2 regions of the Bacillus sp. PK6-026 genome follow, and region 1 is predicted to be linked to the other one. Evidence: riboswitches for the same ligand, from Rfam matches in the RefSeq annotation. Region 1 holds a riboswitch; the other holds the start of a gene.
What was found. A riboswitch is a leader RNA that binds a small molecule or an ion and turns the genes downstream of it on or off. The one in region 1 is predicted to bind lysine.
Positions count from the first base shown of each region.

Region 2: another riboswitch for lysine. It lies ahead of M1D59_RS15585 (aspartate kinase); the one in region 1 lies ahead of M1D59_RS18155 (amino acid permease).

Region 1 is NZ_CP096418.1:3,548,993-3,553,420, reverse strand. Features, by position in the region: gene M1D59_RS18170 (LTA synthase family protein) at 1-494, opposite strand, end outside; gene M1D59_RS18165 (metal-dependent hydrolase) at 594-1,064, opposite strand; gene sspJ (small acid-soluble spore protein SspJ) at 1,304-1,444, shown strand; lysine riboswitch at 1,604-1,780, shown strand; gene M1D59_RS18155 (amino acid permease) at 1,895-3,298, shown strand; gene M1D59_RS18150 (FecCD family ABC transporter permease) at 3,454-4,428, shown strand, end outside.
Region 2 is NZ_CP096418.1:3,061,123-3,065,550, forward strand. Features, by position in the region: gene M1D59_RS15580 (sensor histidine kinase) at 1-92, shown strand, start outside; gene M1D59_RS15585 (aspartate kinase) at 655-1,887, opposite strand; lysine riboswitch at 2,035-2,215, opposite strand; gene uvrC (excinuclease ABC subunit UvrC) at 2,280-4,052, opposite strand; gene trxA (thioredoxin) at 4,198-4,428, opposite strand, start outside.

The DNA.
Region 1 (4,428 bases):
TTAAACAGTACCGTGCCGGCAGCTGCCGCGTAGTAGATCTTAACGGATTTAGCGGAAAGCTTTTTGCCGGTTCTTGTGCGCGTTTTTGCCAGCCAGACCAAAAGAGCCAAATCCAGAAAAAGCGCGATGAAAACCGGATTGAACAGCTCCTGAAAACTGCTCCCAAGCCCCCCGAGGTTTTTTGCCTGGAACAGGACGGGAACAGTGATGAAATCGATGTAGAAACCATAGAAAATACTGTTTGCAATCAAGATGCCCGTCAGGACGACATTAGCCCCGATTAAATAGAGGCGCTGCGTTTTTTCGCGAAAAAAGAGGCTGATGCCGAGTACAGGGATGAGAAAGCTAAGCGGGTTGATAAACAGGATCAATTCCTGAAGTGCGTTGTCAATTTGTAAATTAAAGCCCAGCTTGTAGATGAAGTACGTTTTCATCCACATAAAAAATATGGATAGGCATAAAAACCACTGCTTTTTAAAAAATTGTTCTTTCATATAAATAGCTCCTCACATATAATCCCCGCAGGTAAAGAACACCAAGATAAAACGACTGAACAAAGCATAATACAGCAATCGGTCAAACCGTCCCTTTCGTCAGGCGATCAAGTTCGCAATAAAATAGCACGAAACAACGGTGAGCACAGCCAGAACGCCTTGTTCCGCCTTCCCGCCGGTTTTAATATAAAGGGGCAGCCGAACCTTAATGGCGGACGGAAAGAAAAGTTTGATGCCATTTACAGTCCCGGCATCAAGGAGCAGATGGCTCGCCATTCCGGCCATCAATCCGACAAAAATGCTCTGATCTATAAAATATAAATGTGCCGCAAATGCCGTGATGAGCAAAAAGAGCAGGCTGTGTGTAAACGTCCTGTGCCCGAAGACAGAACTGACCACTGCTGATAAAATCGGTAGCCTTCTGCCGATCTTGCTCTTTGTATGGCAAATATCCGGAATCAATGCTCCGATAACGCCCGAAGCTGTCATGAACACTGGATCATATCCGTAAAAATAAGCAGCAGCCGTGCAAGAAGCGACCCCTCCCATGATGTGTGTTTTTCCTGTCATATCGCTTCTCCTTTAAGACCTATAACAATTTCCTAATGAAAACTATATCAAGAGTTCTGGCGGCCTTCAAGACAGATGGTGGCAACTTGTCAGGCAAAAAACGCATTTTCCTGAGGCAATCAGCATGTTTACATCTAGAATATGGTGTTTTCAGTTAAAAAACACATTCAAGGTTCTGCATAATTTTAAAGTGATAAGCCAAATTAAAATTGTACCACATTTTTAAAGAGGTGATTCATTTGGGTATTTTCTTCAATAAAGATAGAGGAAATAAGGAAAAGGACCAAAACGCCGTTCGGGGGGCGCTTGAAGATGCAGGACAAGCGCTGAAAGGAGACCCTTTGCAAGAGGCGGTCAACAAAAAGAAAAACAACCGATAAATGACAGATGGAAGCGCCGTCTTCCATTCTGCAGAAGGCTGCCGAAACAGGCGGCCTTTTGGCGCGGCTGTCCGTTTTTCCATCACTTCCCTTTGACAGATTAAAATTTCTCTGGTAACCTCTTTTCAGAATATGTGATAAATCCTCACTCTTAACTCTTAGTGAGGTAGAGGTTGCGCGGATGATGAGTCGCATGTGTGAGGCTGATGGGGCCGATGATCATATGCAAAAGGCATCAGCGCCGAAGCATAAGGAAGCCATTCATTCTTTATGCTGGGTCTGCATTGAATAAGTGCAGGACTGCCGCGGGTTTTCCCGCGGAGGGCTATCCGGAGATCAAGAGTGTATGTTTAACCAAAGCATGGACTTTTGTTCATGCTTTTTTTATTTTGAATGATCTCACGGTCTGGTCCGGCATATTTTTTATAAAATGCTCGGAGGTTATATCTTATGGAACAGACAAAAAAATGGGGCTTCTGGCTTCTTACCGCTTTTGTTGTCGGCAATATGGTCGGCTCAGGGATTTTTATGCTCCCCAGCACACTCGCCCAGACGGCAAGCCCGTTCGGCGTAACGGCGGCATGGCTGGTGACGGGTGCGGGGGTGCTGATGATCGCCCTTGTATTCGGTCATTTATCCATTCGCCGCCCGGATCTTAAAGCAGGTCCGCAAAGCTATGCAAGAGCTTTATTCTCAGACCCTAAAAAAGGGAATGCGGCAGGTTTCACAATGGTATGGGGGTATTGGGTGGCAAGCTGGATCAGCAACGTGGCCATCATTACAAGCCTTGCAGGCTATTTGACGACTTTCCTGCCGATCTTAACTGACGGACGCGAGCTGATTGAACTCGGCGGCCACCCTGTTACACTCGGCCAGCTCTTGACATTTATCGTATGTACAATCTTGTTATGGGGGACGCATTTCATCTTAGTCTCCAGCATAAATGGAGCGGGCAAACTGAACTTTATAGCAACTTTTTCAAAAGTGCTTGGGTTTGTCCTGTTTATTGTTGCAGGTTTGTTCGTTTTTCAGACGGCTTTATTCGAATCATTTTATTTTCCAATCGAATCAGAAGGCAAAAGTATTGGGCTGGGCGGACAGGTTCACAATGCGGCGATTTCAACGCTGTGGGCGTTTGTCGGCATCGAGTCTGCGGTAATCTTATCAGGGCGCGCATCATCCCAGCGCGATGTCAAACGCGCGACGATTACCGGACTGTTAATTGCGCTCGGCATTTATATGGTCATCACTTTAATAACGATGGGCGTCATCCCGCACGATCAGCTCCAGGCATCGGATAAACCGTTCGTTGATGTGCTGCACGTGATCATCGGCAGCTTTGGCAGTGTAATTATGGCGGTCTTGGCAATCGTTTCTTTGTTTGGATCGATGCTCGGCTGGATTTTAATCGGCGCAGAGGTTCCGTATCAGGCGGCAAAGGCCGGTGATTTTCCTGCTTTCTTTGCGAAAACGAACAAAAAGGGAAGCCCGGTTAATTCATTGATCGTCACAAACGTGATGTCGCAGATCTTTATTTTCTCAACGGTTTCGGGAACGATCAGCGAGGCCTTTACGTTTTTAACAACGTCGGCGACGCTCGCTTACCTTGTGCCTTATCTTGTAGCGGCTGTTTTCAGCTTGAAGCTCATCCTCAAAGGGGAGACATACGGCGAACTGAAAGGTTCAAGAACAGGGGACGGCATCATCGCTTTGGCTGCTCTGGTGTATTCTTTATGGGTCATCGTTTCAGGTACGTCTGACTTAACCACCTTTATCTTGGGAATCGGGCTGTTTTTCGTCGGTCTTGCGATCTACCCGTTCGTCTACAAAAAGTTCAAAAATAATCAAGTGTGATAAAGTTCTTTGCCAGCCGGGTCTTTTAGCAGAAGATCGGCTGGCTTTTTGATTCCCGCCGAAATTTTTGATTAAAATTTCCGCTTAGGCCTGTTATACTATAAAATGAAAATGATAATCGTTATCGGTTAAAAAGATGAAAGGAATGGCATCGAGTGAGCTCTTACAAAAACATACATCGTATCAACAGCGCGGATGGCCCTGATGAAGAACAGAAACCGATCATCCGTCCGCTCGGAGCTGTTTTTGTCCTGGCCGGCGGAATCATGCTGCTGCTGTTTGGCGCCGCATTATCGATTGCGCTCGGTGCGGCTGATATAAAGCTTGGAACGGTTTGGGACGCCATTTTTCATTTTGATGCGAAAAATACGGCCCATCAAATTATTCAGGAACTCAGACTGCCAAGGACGGTAAGTGCGGCTCTTGTGGGCGCCTGTTTGGCGGTTTCCGGAGCCGTGATGCAGGGGATGACGAGAAACCCTCTCGCATCGCCGGAAATTATGAGCGTCACGCACGGGTCAGCTTTCGCAATTGCTGTCGCGTTTGCTTTTTTTCCGGGAACCTCATCGGTCGGGCTGATGATCTGGTCGTTTGCCGGCGCGGGTCTCGGAGCGGGACTCGTTTTTGCGATCGGAATGTTTTCAAAAGGCGGTCTTACGCCTGTAAAGCTGGCTTTGGCCGGTACGGCTGTCGGCACGTTTCTGAGCGCTCTTTCTACGAGCATTGCGATCCATTTTGATGTGGCGCGCGACGTCAGTTTTTGGTATGCCGGAGGTGTCGCTGGCACGAAATGGCTCAGCATTCAGTTGTTGGTTCCGGCGGCAGCGCTCGGTTTGGCCGTCGTTTTTGTCATCGCCCGTTCCATTACGGTTCTAAGCTTGGGAGAGGAGCTGGCGAAAGGGCTCGGGCAATATACGAAGACGGTGAAAGCGATCGGAATCGTGTCGGTTGTTCTGCTGACGGGTGCCGCTGTGTCCGTTGCCGGGGCAATCGGTTTTATCGGATTGATCATTCCGCATATTACCCGCTTTCTGGTCGGGGTTGATTACCGCTGGATCATTCCATGCTCAGCGGTGCTTGGCGCCGTCCTGCTGATCTATGCGGATATTGCGGCAAGGCTGGTCAATCCG
Region 2 (4,428 bases), 490 kb from region 1:
TAGAAGTGCATGGAGGTAAAATCACTGCAGAAAACCATAACAAACAAGGTGCCGTTTTTAAATTATATTTGCCATTACCTAATGGATCATGATTAATCATCATACTTTTTTTGATCGCTTGTTTTAGATGATATAGAAAAAGCAATAAAGAAATCGCTCATCATACAATAAAAGCACATAGCTTGAATATGAAAAAAGGACCCATACATCAAGTAGAAACCAAAACAGCCAACCAATAGCTGAAAAGTAACATTTTATTTTTCGGCCTATTATTTATATCAAAAAGGAATAAAATTTGGCCTCTGGCTGATTCGGTATTACAAACATCGCAACCGTATTGGGCTATGTTTAATCAAATTTATTTCGCACAAAGTGTCATAGGCGGGGACCGCGGATATATTTTATGAAGAAAAAGGATGCAGCACCGTAAAATCGCTCTGTGTTATTATCAATCGTCTCCCGACTACTGGAGCCATTCCACAACAAACAATGGATAAAAGCTTATCAGAGCGGAAAACAGCGATATGATTGAGCTCCCTAAGGAAAAATATTCATCTTCATTTTCGCGGATTTCCCGCCTTATTCGACTTTGCATTAGCCCTTACTAACTCTGATTACATACCATTCTCCTCCTGCTAGCAAATTGCAGGATGTTTAATTCGCAGCTATGCTTATTTTCGACAGTTCAAAAGCATCATGCAGCGCTTCAACGGCTTTCACCATATCGCCTTCGTTGACGACAGTCGAAACTTTGATTTCGGATGTGCTGACCATTTTGACCTGGATGTTTTTTTCCGCCAGCACAGCGAACATTTCCGCTGCTACTCCCGGGTTGGAGATCATGCCTGAACCGACGATCGAGACTTTGGCCAGCCTGTTTTCCGTTTCAATCTGTTCATAGTCGAGCGCGTCTTTGTATTCTTCGAGAACTTCGACCGTCCGTTTTAAGTCTTCCGTTTTCACGGAGAAAGAAATTGACGTTTGGCTTGTGCTTGTCACTGATTGAATGATGATGTCAACGTTGATGTTCTGTTTGGCGAGCGTTGTAAAAATCGTTGACAGCGTCGTCAAGCCGCTCGCCAGGCCGCATACAGTCACACGTGTGATCTGATCTTCAAATGCAATGCCTCTTACGATTAAATTCTGTTCCATTGATGATTCCTCCTCGATTAATGTGCCCGCTTCTTTCTCGGTGCTTGAACGGACTTCCAAAGGCACCTGATAGTTTTTCGCAAATTCAACAGCTCTCGGATGCAGGACGCCTGCTCCAAGATTGGCAAGCTCAAGCATTTCATCGTAGGAGATTCCGGCCAGCTTCCGCGCTGTTTTCACATAGCGGGGATCGGTTGTGAAAACCCCCGGTACATCGGTGTAAATGTCGCATTTATCGGCTTTCAGGGCAGCTGCGAGGGCAACGGCTGTCGTATCTGATCCGCCTCTGCCGAGCGTTGTGATTTCACCTTCCGCTGTCGTCCCTTGGAATCCGGCGACAACGGCGATTTTCCCTTCATTCAGACGCTCTTTCAGCTTGCCTGCATCAATGTTCGTAATTCTTGCGTTGCCGTGAATATTTTCGGTTTCGATGCCGGCCTGCCAGCCTGTATAGGAAACCGCATCATACCCCTTGTTCTGCAAAGCCATTGTCAACAGCGAAATTGTTACCTGTTCTCCTGTTGTCAGCAGCATATCCATTTCCCTGCTGCTCGGCTGTTCGGTAATTTCCTTAGCAAGCGCGACGAGGGAATCCGTCGATTTGCCCATCGCTGAAACGACGACGACAACATCATGACCGCGCTGTTTTTCTTCGATGATGCGGTTTGCGACATTCAATATTTTTTCCACTGATCCTACTGAAGTTCCGCCAAATTTTTGGACGATGAGACCCATCAAATACCACCCTTTTTGTTTTCGTTCGTGCTTGTTTATGTATGAAGAGGAAAACTTGACCGGCGGGCTGTACGTTTTTTTGTACAAAAAAAGCAATGAGAGAAATTCCCTCATTGCTTTAACCAACAAAAATGCCGATGATTTTAACAACGAGATAGCCCTCCAAGAAATGATTTCTTGACAGCCTTACATTTATTCAATGTAAAGCCAGCAGGAAAAACGAATGGATTTTTTCCCCGCTTCGGCGACGCTCCCCTTTCGGCTTTTTTCATCGGAATCCATCTTCCTCATCAAGCCTACTCTTGAAGTTCGCACCTCTATCTTCACCATATCACACGATCTTATTATGAAATTAGTACAAATTCTATCAGATTCTTTTTAAAAGTTCAACATTATTTTTTCAAAGCCTCTTCAATCAGCTGCGCCGTCTTCAGGGGGATGCCGAGCTTGCGGATATCTTCGGCGCTCGCTTCCTTCATTTTCTTAACGGAACCGAAATGTTTTAACAGCAGTTTTTTCCGCTGTTCGCCGACGCCCGGTATGCCGTCGAGCACCGATTGAAATGCGCTTTTTCCTCTGAGCTGCCTGTGGAAGCTGATCGCAAACCTGTGCACTTCATCCTGAATGCGCTGAAGCAGGTAAAATTCCTGGCTGTTCCGCTCAAGCTGGACGATCTCAAGGGGGTCGCCGATCAAAAGGTTGGAAGTTCTGTGTTTATCATCTTTCACCAGACCGGCAACAGGGACATCGAGCCCCAATTCATTTTCCAAAACGTCAAGGGCGGCAGACACCTGGCCTTTTCCGCCGTCGATCAATACTAAATCAGGCAGCGGCAGATTCTCTTTCAGCACCCTTGTATATCTTCTTCTGATGACTTCGCGCATTGACCCGTAGTCGTCAGGGCCTTCAACCGTCTTAATCTTATATTTGCGGTACTCTTTTTTATGCGGTTTTCCGTCGAGAAAGACGACCATCGCCGAAACGGGGTCCGTTCCTTGAATATTTGAATTATCAAACGCTTCAATTCGGTACGGCGTGTAGATGCCCAGTGCTTTGCCGAGCTTTTCAATCGCGCCGATCGTCCGCTCTTCGTCCCGTTCAATGAGCGAAAACTTCTCTTTCAAAGCGAGCTTTGCATTTTTATGGGCAAGGAGCAGCAGGTCTTTCTTCGCTCCCCTTTTCGGCTGGCGCACGTTCACGTCCAAAAGCTCCTCAATCATGTCCTTATCGACGCTGTCTGGAACTAAAATTTCCCTTGGGAGGAAATGGTTGTTTTTCGAGTAAAATTGCCCGATGAACGTCAAAAACTCCTCGTCTGCTTCCCTGTATAAAGGAAACATGCTGACATCTCTTTCAATCAATTTGCCCTGCCTGATAAAGAAGACCTGGACGCACATCCAGCCCTTGTCATACGAATAGGCAAATACATCGCGGTCAACCATGTCATTCAGCATCATTTTCTGTTTTTCCATCGTTGACTCGATATGGGCCATTTGATCGCGGAATTCTTTCGCCCGTTCGAACTGCAGGTTTTCCGAGGCTTCGAGCATTTTTGCTTCAAGTTCTTTCTTGACTTCATTGTATCCGCCCTTTAAAAAGCGGGTGATTTCTTCTGTGAGCTGTCGGTTTGTCTCCTCAGACACATCATATACGCATGGCGCCAGACATTGTCCGAGATGATAGTACAAACAGACGCGGTCCGGCAGTTTGGCGCACTTTCTGAGCGGATAGAGGCGGTCCAGCAGCTTTTTTGTTTCCCTCGCAGCCTGGACATTGGGATACGGCCCGAAATAGCGGCCTTTGTCTTTTTTGACCTTCCTCGTGACAATCAGCTTCGGATGCCGCTCGTTCGTGATTTTAATAAACGGGTAGCTTTTATCATCTTTCAGCATCACGTTATATTTCGGGTCGTACTTTTTGATTAAATTCATTTCAAGAATGAGCGCTTCGATGTTCGAGGAGGTGACAATGTATTCAAAATCTTCAATTTCACTGACAAGACGCTGTGTTTTGGCATCATGGGACCCGCTGAAATAGGAGCGGACCCTGTTTTTTAAGATTTTCGCTTTCCCGACGTAGATGACGGTATCCTGCCTGTCTTTCATCAAGTAGCAGCCAGGCTGATCCGGGAGAAGGGCCAGCTTTTCTTTGATTTTTTTGTTCATCAAAAATCCTTCCTTGTTTCGGCGTTTTTTCTTCATTTCAGTTTACCATGACCGACCGTACGTTCGCTACAATTGGAGAAGGAAGATGGCGCGTTGTAAGAAAAAAGCGATCCCTTTGGAATCGCCTTTTTCACAGGTTTCTATTTTACAAATGTTTGTTGACCAGTTCTTCAAGGGCTTCTTTCGGTTTAAAGCCGACAGATGTTTCAACCACTTCGCCGTCTTTTAGTATGAGGAGAGTCGGGATGCTCATCACGCCGTATTTGCCGGCAGTTTCTTGGTTTTCGTCAACATCGATTTTTACGATTTTCAGTTTGTCTCCCATTTCTTGATCAAGCTCTTCAAGTACTGGCGCGATCATTTTGCAAGGTCCGCA